Blastococcus colisei: one gene and its partner. The protein of the gene in region 1 binds, or shares a complex with, the protein of each later gene. Links are inferred from orthologs where the notes say so. Each region holds a gene or a part of one and is shown on either strand. Other genes may lie near its edges.

Evidence for each region.
Region 2: the proteins of secY (region 1) and secA are in contact, whole or in part, in a crystal structure (PDB 3DIN), measured with the Thermotoga maritima proteins. The link is inferred for Blastococcus colisei from one-to-one orthologs. Residues at the interface, in WP_004081795.1 of Thermotoga maritima: Glu108, Gly109, Glu110, Glu111, Ala236, Glu237, Arg238, Arg239, Ile240, Thr241, Ile242, Gln243, Tyr244, Ala245, Arg246, Arg247, Val248, Thr249, Gly250, Arg251, Arg252, Val253, Tyr254, Gly256, Ala257, Ser258, Thr259, Tyr260, Leu261, Pro262; in WP_004082002.1 of Thermotoga maritima: Glu261, Ala262, Arg263, Lys300, Ala301, Arg302, Thr303, Ile304, Ile305, Leu323, Tyr324, Asp325, Pro326, Val329, Ser330, Tyr333, Ile336, Lys340, Phe345, Val349, Glu363, Phe364, Tyr374, Ser375, Gly376, Gly377, Glu393, Ile395, Thr482, Ser483.

Annotation. Positions count from the first base shown.
Region 1 is NZ_VFQE01000001.1:751,995-757,332, forward strand. What follows is about bases 1,602-4,493. They hold secY (preprotein translocase subunit SecY), read left to right. Parts: upstream 1,602-2,338; coding sequence 2,339-3,649; downstream 3,650-4,493. Other genes in these bases: rpmD (50S ribosomal protein L30), read left to right, coding at 1,602-1,764; rplO (50S ribosomal protein L15), read left to right, coding at 1,778-2,221; FHU33_RS03625 (adenylate kinase), read left to right, coding at 3,649-4,254; map (type I methionyl aminopeptidase), read left to right, coding at 4,337-4,493. In the rest of the region: rplF (50S ribosomal protein L6), read left to right, coding at 1-512; rplR (50S ribosomal protein L18), read left to right, coding at 512-919; rpsE (30S ribosomal protein S5), read left to right, coding at 969-1,583; more of rpmD, read left to right, coding at 1,585-1,601; more of map, read left to right, coding at 4,494-5,140. UniProt on the Escherichia coli protein: The central subunit of the protein translocation channel SecYEG. Consists of two halves formed by TMs 1-5 and 6-10.
Region 2 is NZ_VFQE01000001.1:962,872-968,831, reverse strand. The notes cover bases 1,187-4,700. They hold secA (preprotein translocase subunit SecA), read right to left. Parts: upstream 4,396-4,700; coding sequence 1,387-4,395; downstream 1,187-1,386. Other genes in these bases: FHU33_RS04565 (pyridoxamine 5'-phosphate oxidase family protein), read left to right, coding at 4,468-4,700; FHU33_RS04575 (Rv3235 family protein), read left to right, coding at 1,187-1,328. Outside these bases: FHU33_RS04580 (LysM peptidoglycan-binding domain-containing protein), read left to right, coding at 17-718; more of FHU33_RS04575, read left to right, coding at 771-1,186; more of FHU33_RS04565, read left to right, coding at 4,701-4,860; FHU33_RS04560 (GNAT family N-acetyltransferase), read left to right, coding at 4,932-5,429; hpf (ribosome hibernation-promoting factor, HPF/YfiA family), read right to left, coding at 5,526-5,960. UniProt on the Escherichia coli protein: Required for protein export, interacts with the SecYEG preprotein conducting channel.

The sequences.
Region 1 (5,338 bases):
CCGTGCCGAGCGGTGTGGACATCGCCATCGACGGTCAGACGGTCAGCGTCAAGGGACCGAAGGGTGCGCTCAGCCACACGGTCGCCGCGCCCATCACGGTGGAGCGCGACGAGGACGGCACGCTGCGCGTGCAGCGTCCCAATGACGAGCGCCAGAACCGCGCTCTCCACGGGCTGTCGCGGACGCTCATCGCCAACATGATCACCGGCGTCACCGAGGGCTACACCAAGACCCTCGAGATCGTCGGTGTCGGATACCGCGTCCAGGCGCGCGGCTCGGACCTCGAGTTCGCCCTGGGCTTCAGCCACCCGGTGCCGGTGAAGGCCCCCGAGGGGATCTCCTTCGCGGTCGAGTCCCCCACCCGACTGCGGGTGAGCGGCATCGACAAGCAGCAGGTCGGCGAGGTCGCGGCCAAGATCCGCAAGATCCGCAAGCCCGACCCGTACAAGGGCAAGGGCGTGCGGTACCAGGGCGAGGTCGTCAAGCGCAAGGTCGGGAAGACGGGTAAGTAATGGCTCAGGCAGAGAAGACCGCTCGGGTCCACAAGCCCGTCGGCACCGACATCAGCACGGCCCGCCGCGTCTCGCGGCTGCGCCGTCACAACCGCCTCCGCAAGCGCGTCGCCGGCACGGCCGAGCGTCCGCGCCTGGTGGTCAAGCGCTCGTCGCGCCACATCCACGTGCAGCTGGTCGACGACACCGTCGGCCGCACGCTGGCCAGCGCCTCGACGATGGACGCCGGCCTGCGCGGCGCCGAGGGTGACAAGTCCGCCCTGGCCCGCCAGGTGGGTGCCCTCATCGCCGACCGGGCGAAGTCCGCCGGCATCTCCGCCGTCGTCTTCGACCGCGGTGGCAATCGGTACGCCGGCCGCATCGCCGCGCTCGCCGACGGCGCCCGTGAGGGTGGGCTGGACTTCTGATGACCAGCACTCGGAACACCGTGCAGAAGCAGATCGAGAGGGACGTCTGATGCCAGGACCACAGCGACGCGGCGGCGGCGCCGGCGGCGGCAACGACCGCCGCGACCGTCGTGACGGCGGGCGGGGCCCCGGGGGCGCGCCCGCCGAGAAGAGCAACTACATCGAGCGCGTGGTGGCCATCAACCGCGTGTCGAAGGTCGTCAAGGGTGGCCGGCGCTTCAGCTTCACCGCCCTGGTGATCGTCGGCGACGGCGACGGCAAGGTCGGCGTGGGCTACGGCAAGGCCAAGGAGGTGCCCGCGGCGATCGCCAAGGGCGTCGAGGAGGCCAAGAAGCACTTCTACGCCGTGCCGCGCATCGCCAGCACCATCCCGCACCCCGTGCAGGGTGAGGCGGCCGCCGGTGTCGTGCTGCTCAAGCCGGCCAGCCCCGGTACCGGTGTCATCGCCGGTGGTCCGGTGCGCGCCGTGCTCGAGTGCGCGGGCATCCACGACGTGCTCTCCAAGAGCCTCGGCTCGTCGAACCCGATCAACATCGTGCACGCCACGATGCAGGCGCTGAAGGACCTCGTCCGCCCCGAGGAGATCGCGGCCCGCCGCGGTCTGCCCCTCGAGGACGTCGCCCCGGCGGCCATGCTCCGTGCGCGTGCGGGTCAGGGAGTCTGAGATGGCACAGCTCAAGATCACCCAGGTCAAGTCGGGGATCGGTCGCAAGCAGAACCAGCGCGAGACGCTGCGGACGCTCGGCCTGAAGCGGATCCACGACTCGGTCGTGCAGGAGGACCGTCCCGAGATCCGCGGGATGGTCGCGACGGTGCCGCACCTCGTCACCGTCGAAGAAATCTGAGGAAAGACTCGCTATGACTCTGAAGGTTCACCACCTGCGTCCGGCCCCGGGCGCCCACACCCCCAAGACGCGAGTCGGCCGTGGTGAGGGCTCCAAGGGCAAGACGGCCGGTCGCGGCACCAAGGGCACCGGCGCACGGGGCAACACCCACGCCCGCTTCGAGGGTGGGCAGACCCCGCTGCACATGCGGCTGCCCAAGCTCTCCGGCTTCAAGAGCCCGAACAAGGTCGTCTTCCAGGTCGTCAACCTCGACCGGATCGCGGCGCTGTTCCCGCAGGGCGGGCCGGTCACCCCGGACACGCTGGTCGAGGCCGGCGCCGTCCGCCGGGGTCAGCCCGTGAAGGTCCTCGGCACCGGTGAGCTCGGCGGTGTCAAGGTCGACGTCCAGGCCCACGCCTTCTCCGCATCCGCCGCCGAGAAGATCGGCGCGGCCGGGGGCAGCACCACCCGTATCTGACGCCGGCGACCCCCGCGAGGCACGAATCGTGCCTCCGCGGGGGTCGTCTGCTGCCCGGCGCGCGCAGGACCGCGCGGGTCCGTTGCTAACCTCACTCGACCGATCAGGGGAGGGCACGTGCTGCAGGCGTTCGCCGCGGCGTTCCGGACGCCAGACCTCCGGCGCAAGCTGCTGTTCTCCCTGGCGATCATCGCCGTGTACCGGCTGGGTGCCGCGGTGCCCGGGCCCGGTGTCTCCGTCGAGGCCATCAACAACTGCCTCGAGCTCGCCCAGGCCTCCGACCAGCGCGACATCTACTCGCTGGTCAACCTGTTCTCCGGCGGCGCGCTGCTGCGGCTGAGCGTCTTCGCGCTCGGGATCATGCCGTACATCACGGCCAGCATCATCGTGCAGCTGCTGGTGGTCGTGATCCCGCGGTTCGAGCAGTTGAAGAAGGAAGGGCAGTCGGGTCAGGCGAAGCTGACCCAGTACACCCGCTACCTGACGATCGCCCTGGCCGTGCTGCAGAGCACCGGCATCATCGCCCTGGCGCGCAGTGGTCAGTTGTTCCCCGGCTGCCCCGACAACATCATCCCGTCGGATTCCGTCTGGTCGACGATCGTCCTGGTGGTCGCGTTGACGGCCGGGACCGCCCTGATCATGTGGCTGGGCGAGCTGCTCACCGAGAAGGGCATCGGCAACGGCATGTCCGTGCTGATCTTCACCTCGATCGCCGCCCGCATCCCGGCCGAGGGCGGTGCGATCCTGCAGACCCGGGGTGGCCTCGTCTTCGCCGTCGTCTGCACCTTCGCGCTGCTGATCATCGGCGCGGTCGTCTACGTGGAACAGGCCCAGCGCCGCATCCCGGTGCAGTACGCCAAGCGCATGGTCGGCCGCCGCATGTACGGCGGGACGTCGACGTATCTGCCGCTCAAGGTGAACCAGGCCGGGGTCATCCCCGTCATCTTCGCCTCGTCGCTGCTGTACCTGCCGCAGCTGATCGTGCAGCTGCAGGGCAACGAGACCGGTGGCGTCCGGCAGTTCTTCGAGACGCACATCATCGACCAGAGCAGCCCGGTCCACATCGCGGTCTTCTTCGGCCTGATCGTCTTCTTCACGTACTTCTACGTGTCGATCACGTTCAACCCGGAGGAGCGGGCCGACGACATGAAGCGATACGGCGGCTTCATCCCCGGTATCCGGCCCGGCCGGCCGACCGCCGAGTACCTGCAGTACGTGCTCTCCCGGATCACCCTCCCCGGGTCGATCTACCTCGGTGTGGTCGCCGTCCTGCCGAACTTCTTCCTCGCCGTCACTCAGGAGGGGCAGAACCAGAACTTCCCGTTCGGTGGCGTCGCAGTGTTGATCATGGTCGGAGTGGGGTTGGAGACGGTGAAGCAGATCGAGACGCAGCTCAACCAGCGCAACTACGAAGGGTTCCTGAAGTAGTGCGCGTCGTCCTCCTGGGGCCGCCCGGAGCGGGCAAGGGCACCCAGGCGCAGATCATCGCCGGCAAGCTCGGCGTCCCCGCTGTCTCGACCGGTGACATCTTCCGGGCCAACGTGAGCGGCCAGACCGAGCTGGGCCAGAAGGCCAAGACCTACATGGACGCCGGCGACCTCGTCCCCGACGAGATCACCGTGGCCATGGTCCGGGACCGCCTGGCCGAATCGGACGCCACGGGTGGGTTCCTGCTCGACGGCTTCCCCCGCACGATCGCCCAGGCCGAGCAGCTGCGGGAGTCGCTGGCCGATCTCGGGCACGGCCTGGACCGCGTGCTGGAGCTCGTCGTGGACGAGGACGAGCTGGTCCGGCGGTTGTCGGGCAGGCGCATGCTCGTCGACGGTCAGATGGTCCAGCGCGACGACGACAAGCCCGAGACGGTGCGGCACCGCCTGCAGGTGTACCGGGAACAGACGGCGCCGCTGTCGGGCTTCTACGAGGCCGAGGGCCTGCTCTCCCGCATCGATGCGATCGGTGAGGTCGAGGAGGTCACCGCCCGCGCGGTGGACGCGCTGGGCTCCGTGGACGGCGACGAGCCGAGCGCAGGCTGAGCGGCGCGAACGTGGGGCGAGGCAGCGCATGAGCGCGGGCATACTGTCTCGCGTCCCGCTGCTGGCGAAGTGGAGTGGACGCATGATCCAGATCAAGACACCGCACGAGATCGAACTCATGCGTGCGTCGGGGCTCATCACTGCGGGAGCCCACGCCGCGGTCAGGGCCGCCATCCGCCCCGGGGTCAGCACCGGTGAGCTCGACGCCATCGCCGAGGACCACATCCGGTCCCACGGCGCGGTGCCGAACTTCCTCGGCTACCACGGGTTCACCGGCACCATCTGCGCATCGATCAACGACGAGATCGTGCACGGGATCCCCGACCCCGACCGCCGGCTCGCCGACGGTGACAACATCTCCATCGACTGCGGCGCGATCCTGCAGGGCTGGCACAGCGACGCCGCCGTCACGATGACGGTGGGGGAGCCCTCACTCGAGGACGCCGCTCTCCTGGAGATCACCGAGCGCTCGATGTGGGCCGGTCTGGCGAAGGCGATCGCCGGCGGGCGGCTGACCGACATCAGCCACGCGGTGGAGCAGACCATCAGGGCCGAGTCGCACCCGTACGGCATCGTCGATCACTACGGCGGCCACGGCATCGGCACCGAGATGCATCAGGACCCGCACGTGCTCAACTACGGCCGTCCGGGCCGTGGGCCCAAGCTGGTCCCAGGGCTCGTCCTGGCCATCGAGCCGATGGTCACGATGGGCGACCCGGCGACCGTCGAGCTCGAGGACGGTTGGACCGTGGTCACGAAGGACGGCTCCCGTGCCGCCCACTTCGAGCACTCCGTCGCCATCACCCCCGAGGGCCCGTGGGTGCTGACGGCGGAGGACGGCGGCGTCGCCGGACTCGCGCCGTTCGGCATCACCGCTCGCGCCTGACGAAGGACCCCGTCGCCCCCCACCGCTCACGCCTGATCACGACCCCCGCCCCGCGGCGACGGGCCATGGCCGGCGCAGGCGTGCTGGCTGTCACTCTTTCCCCTCCGGGGGCGGGTTGGTGACTGGTGGGGCGTCAAGGTACAGTGGCCGATGGCGTTCGCGCCGTTCCGCCGTCGTGCTGTGGCCGCACGACCCGGA
Region 2 (5,960 bases), 210 kb from region 1 along the record:
CGAGAGGAGGCGTGCCGTGTCCGTCCGCAGACTGGCGCTCACCGCAGCTGCGATGGCCCTCATCGCCACAGCGCTCGCCGGGCTGACCCCCGGGGTCGATGAGATGACCGGCACCCTGGCCGCCCCTCAGCGGACGGTCGACACCGCGGGGCCCGATGCTCTGGTCATCGCTGCGGCGGGACTGCTCGCCTGGGCCGTGTGGGCCTGGGGCGTCCTGGGGCTCGGGCTCACTGCCGCCTCGGTCCTCCCCGGCCTGCTCGGCACTGCCGCCCGGCTGGCCACCCAGGTGCTCCTGCCGGCCGGCGCGCGACGCAGCGCCGGCCTGCTCCTGGGTCTCGGCCTCGGTGTAGCAGCCCCGATCGCCGGAGTGGCGGTCACCGTCACGGCCCCTGCGGCAGCGGCCGCCGCACCGGCCGTGGGCGTACCCGACTGGCCCGCCGCGGCGGTTCCGGCCGCCGCACCTGCGCCCACGTCGGTGCCCGATTGGCCTGCGGAGCAACCCGCCGCCCCGGAGCGGGGATCACACGTCGTCGTCCGCGGCGACTGCCTCTGGCACATCGCGGAGGCCCGCCTGCTCGAACGGGCGGGGATGCCGCCGACGGACGGCGAGACCGCCCGGGCGGTGCATGCCTGGTGGGCGGCGAATGCCGACGTCATCGGTCCCGACCCCGACCGCCTGCTGCCCGGCCAGGTGCTGCGCCCGCCGGAGTCGACATGAGCCCCCGTCCACCCGCGCCCCTCGACCGACCGACGATCCCCGGAGTTACCCGATGACCGCCTCCACCCGCGCACCCGAGCCGTCCCCCCTGGCCGCACGGCCGCCTCTGCGGCTGGTCGTCGTCCCCACGCCGCAACCACCTCTGGACGACGAGCGGTTGCCGCTGCGGCTCGTGCTGCCGGGCGTCACCGCGCCCCGGCCCGCACACCGCCCGGGGCCCCGGCCCCTCGCCGCCCGCACGGTGGGACGACCGGACGACGATTTCGGCCCGTCCTGGTCGGTGCGCGCCGAGCTCCCGGACGCCCGGGTGACCGGACGTCGCCTGGTCACGTGCACCCTCGAGGCACTGGCGGGACACCGACCGCTCACCCAGGTGCAGGCGATGACCTCGCTCGCGGTCTTCACCGCCCTGATCCAGGGCCGGCGCCCGCGGTGGTGCACCGAGGGCACCGGTCCGCTGCTCGTGGGTCCCGTCCACGTCAGCGAACCGGTCGACGGCGTCGCGGAGATCAGCGCCGTCGCCCGGCGGGCCGGACGGGCCCACGCCGTCGCCGCCCGGCTGGAGGGCATCGACGGCCGCTGGCGGTGCACCGCCCTGCAGATCGGCTGAACCGGGAACGACAGCGCCCCCGCCGAGGTGCTCGACGGGGGCGCTGTGCGGATGCGGTCTAGTTGTTCGCTGCCGACCCGTGGCACTGCTTGTACTTCTTGCCCGAGCCGCAGGGGCAGGGGGCGTTGCGGGGCGTCTCCTTGGTACCGCTCACCGTCGCCGACTTGGCCGCCTTCGCCTTGCCGGATTCCGCCGCCGAGCTGTCCAGGCTGGGCGCGGAGTAGCTGAGCTGCTCGGGGCTCCGCCGCGGCGCGTCGAGACCCTTGACGTCCAGCTGCGGGCCCGTGCCCGACGGCGTCGGCGCGGCCACCGCGGGAGCAGCAGCAGCGGCCGGCTTCGCCGCCCCCGACCGGCGGGCCGTGGGCGTCGCCGTCCCGTTGCCCGACGCGGACGGCGCGGACGGCGCGGACGGGGCGGACGGCGCGGCGGCCGCCTGCCCCTGGGCGGCGGACTTGGCCTCTGCGGCCTGCCGGGCCAGCACGCGCGCGGTGCCCTCCTGGGCGGCCGCGAGTGCCTTGGCCTCGGCCTCGGCCTGCTTGGCCCTGGCCTCGACGTCCTGCTCCTCCCTGGTCTTCACCTCGAGGTTGAACAGGAAGCCGACGGACTCCTCCTTGATGCCGTCGAGCATCGCGTTGAACATGTCGTAGCCCTCGCGCTGGTACTCCACGACCGGGTCCCGGTTGGCCATCGCTCGCAGGTGGATGCCGGCCCGCAGGTAGTCCATCTCGTAGAGGTGCTCGCGCCACTTGCGGTCCAGCACCGAGAGCAGCACCCGCCGCTCCAGCTCGCGCATGACCTCCGAGCCGAGGGCGGCCTCCCGCTCCTCGTAGGCGCGGTGCACGTCGTCCAGCAGCTCCTGCTTGAGCACCTCGGGGGCCAGCGAGGACTGGTCGCCCTCGGCCACCCGGTCCAGCAGCTCCTGGATGTCGAGGCCGACCGGGTAGAGCGCCTTGAGCCCGGTCCACAGCTGCTGGAGGTCCCAGTCCTCGGCGTAGCCGATCTCGGTCGCGCCGTCGACGTAGGCACTGATGACGTCGTCGACCATCGACTGGATCTGCACGTGCAGGTCCTGCCCGTCGAGCACCTTGCGGCGCTCGTCGTAGATGACCATGCGCTGCCGGTTGAGCACCTCGTCGTACTTCAGGACGTCCTTGCGGACCTCGAAGTTCTGCTGCTCGACCTGGGTCTGCGCCGACAGGATCGCCCGGCTGACCATCTTCGACTCGATCGGCTGGTCGTCGGGCACCCGCAGGGTGTTCATCATCGACTCGAGCATCGGTCCGTTGAACCGGCGCATCAGGTCGTCGCCCAGGGAGAGGTAGAACCGCGACTCCCCCGGGTCGCCCTGACGGCCGGACCGGCCGCGCAGCTGGTTGTCGATGCGGCGGCTCTCGTGCCGCTCGGTGCCCAGGACGTAGAGACCGCCGGCGTCGACGACCTCCTCGTGCTCGGCCTTGACCTGCGCCTTGGCGGCGTCGAGGGCCTCGTCCCACGCGGCCTCGTACTCCTCCGGCGTCTCCGCCGGCGACAGGCCCCGGGCCCGCAGGCGCTCGTCGGCGATGAACTCGGGGTTGCCGCCCAGCACGATGTCGGTACCGCGGCCGGCCATGTTGGTGGCCACGGTGACCGCGCCGAGGCGGCCGGCCTGCGCGATGATCGCGGCCTCACGCGCGTGGTTCTTCGCGTTCAGCACCTCGTGCTTGATGCCGCGCTTGAGCAGGTACTTCGACAGGATCTCGGACTTCTCGACACTGGCGGTACCCGCCAGCACCGGCTGTCCGGCCTCGTGCCGCTCGGCGATGTCGTCGACGACGGAGTCGAACTTCGCCTTCTCCGTCTTGTAGATGACGTCGGAGCGGTCCTCCCGGACCATCGGCCGGTTCGTCGGGATGGGGACGACGCCCAGCTTGTAGGTCTGGTTGAGCTCGGCGGCCTCGGTCTGGGCCGTGCCGGTCATCCCGGAGAGCTTCTCGTAGAGCCGGAAGTAGTTCTGCAGCGTGATCGTGGCGAGAGTCTGGTTCTCGTCCTTGATCTGCACCTTCTCCTTGGCCTCGATGGCCTGGTGCATGCCCTCGTTGTAGCGGCGGCCGGAGAGCACGCGGCCGGTGAACTCGTCGACGATGAGCACCTCGCCGTTGCTGACGATGTACTGCTGGTCCCGGTGGAAGAGCTCCTTGGCCTTCAGCGAGTTGTTCAGGAAGCTGATCAGCGGGGTGTTGGCCGCCTCGTAGAGGTTCTCGATGCCGAGCTGGTCCTCGACGAACTCCACGCCCTCCTCGGTGATGGCGACGGTGCGCTTGCCCTCCTCCACCTCGTAGTGGACGTCGCGCTTGAGCATCGGCGCGATCCGGGCGAACTCCCCGTACCACCGGTTGCTCTGGGCGTCACCCGCCGGGCCACTGATGATCAGCGGCGTGCGGGCCTCGTCGATGAGGATCGAGTCGACCTCGTCGACGATCGCGAAGTGGTGCCCGCGCTGCACCAGGTCGGCCCGGCTGCCGGCCATGTTGTCGCGCAGGTAGTCGAAGCCGAACTCGTTGTTGGTGCCGTGGGTGATGTCGCAGGCGTACTGCTCGCGGCGCACGTCCGGACGCTGACCGGAGACGATGGTGCCGACGGTCAGGCCGAGGAACCGGTGCACCCGCCCCATCCACTCGGCGTCGCGCGAGGCCAGGTAGTCGTTGGTCGTGACGACGTGCACGCCGTTGCCGGCCAGGGCATTCAGGTAGGCCGCCAGCACGCCGGTGAGGGTCTTGCCTTCACCGGTCTTCATCTCGGCGATGTTGCCCAGGTGCAGCGCGGCCCCGCCCATCAGCTGGACCCGGTAGTGCCGCTGGCCGAGGGTGCGGGTGGCCGCCTCGCGGACGACGGCGAACGCCTCGGGGAGCAGCGCGTCGAGGGACTCCCCGTCGGCGTAACGCTCCTTGAACTCGTCTGTCCTGGCCTGGAGCTCCGCGTCGCTGAGCGCACCGGTCTCGTCGGCGTAGGACTCGACCGCGTCGGCGATCTTGGACAGCCGACGGACGAGCTTGCCCTCGCCGGCACGGAGAAGCTTCTGGAACACCACGACCCCAGCGTAGGCGGCGTGCGCGCTCGGATCAGCCAGTACGGCACAGCACCCGCTCCGTAGCCTTCCCGCGTGCCCCACGATCCCCATGACCTCGACGCCGGCCTGCTCGACCTGCTGACCGAACGGCACCTGGCGACCCTCACCACGCTGCGCGCCGACGGCAGCCCGCACGTGGTCCCGGTCGGCGTCACGTACGACGTCCCGACGGCCACCGCACGGGTGATCACCTCCGGCACGTCGGCGAAGGCCCGGCACGTGCGCACCGGACAGCAGCGGGTCGCCGTCTGCCAGGTCGACGGCCGGCGCTGGATCACCCTCGAGGGGACGGCGGTGGTCCGCGACGACGCGGCCGCGGTCGCCGACGCCGTGCAGCGCTACGCCCGGCGCTACCGGCAGCCCCGCGAGAACCCGGCCCGCGTCGTCCTCGAGATCTCGGTCGACAGGGTTCTGGGCAACGCCTGAGAAACACCCCGTCCTCCCCACCACTCGCGAGCTCGCGGTGGGACCCGGGACGGGGCCGCACCGACCGGCTCGTGCTGCGTCCCTACCGGGTGGACGACGTGGACGCGGTCTTCCGTGCCTGCCCGGACCCGGAGATCACGCGGTGGCTCAGTGCGCTGCCCTCGCCCTACACCCGCGAGGCCGCCGTCGAGTACGTCACCGGTGTCGCGCCGCGCGCCCGAGCCGGCGGCACCGACCTGGGCTGCGTGGTGGAAGCCGATGGAGACCTCGTCGGCTCCTGCGGCATGCACGCGCTGACGGCCGGCCGCCTGGGACCGGAGATCGGCTACTGGACGGCGCACTGGGCCCGCGGCAAGGGCTACGCGGCCGAGGCGGCGGGTGATCTCGTCGAGTGGGCCTTCGCGCACGGCGCCGCCCGGGTGCACCTCTTCGTCGACGTGGCCAACACCGCCCCGCTGTCGGTGGCCCGACGGGCGGGGTTCGAGGAGGAGGGCATCGTCCGGCGCTGTCTGGACTACCGCGACCGCCGGACGGCCGACGCCGTCCTGTTCGGGCGACAGAGCGCCTGACCCCCGGAGTGGATCATCGTCCACCTGCTCGATCCTGCGGCGTGTCCTGCCGCTCGTCGTGCATGCAGACGATGATCGACTCCAGGGACGGGCGCGTCAGGCGGTGGAGACGGCCGGCTGCTCGGCCGTGCGGGAGGACGCCGGCCCGCTGCCGTTCTGCGGCACCTCGGTCAGCCGGATGAGGCCGTAGTCGTAGGCGTGCCGGCGGTAGACGACCGTCGGCTGCCCGGTGTCGGCGCACTGGAAGAGGAAGAAGTCGTGGCCGACCAGCTCCATCTCGTGCAGGGCCTGGTCGACGGTCATGGGGGTGGCCGGATGGTGCTTCTCGCGCACGACACGGCCGGGCAGGTGCTCGTCGAGGTCGGTCACGTGTGGCCCCTCGGCGAGCTGGCGATCGAGCTCCAGGGCGTCGATGGCGCCGACCTCCGCGGCCGTGTTGCCGGTGATCCGCACACTGGCCGGTGTGCGCCGGCCGTGGTGCACGCGGCGGCGGTCGGCGGCGCGACGGAGCCGGTTGTCGAGCTTCGCGCA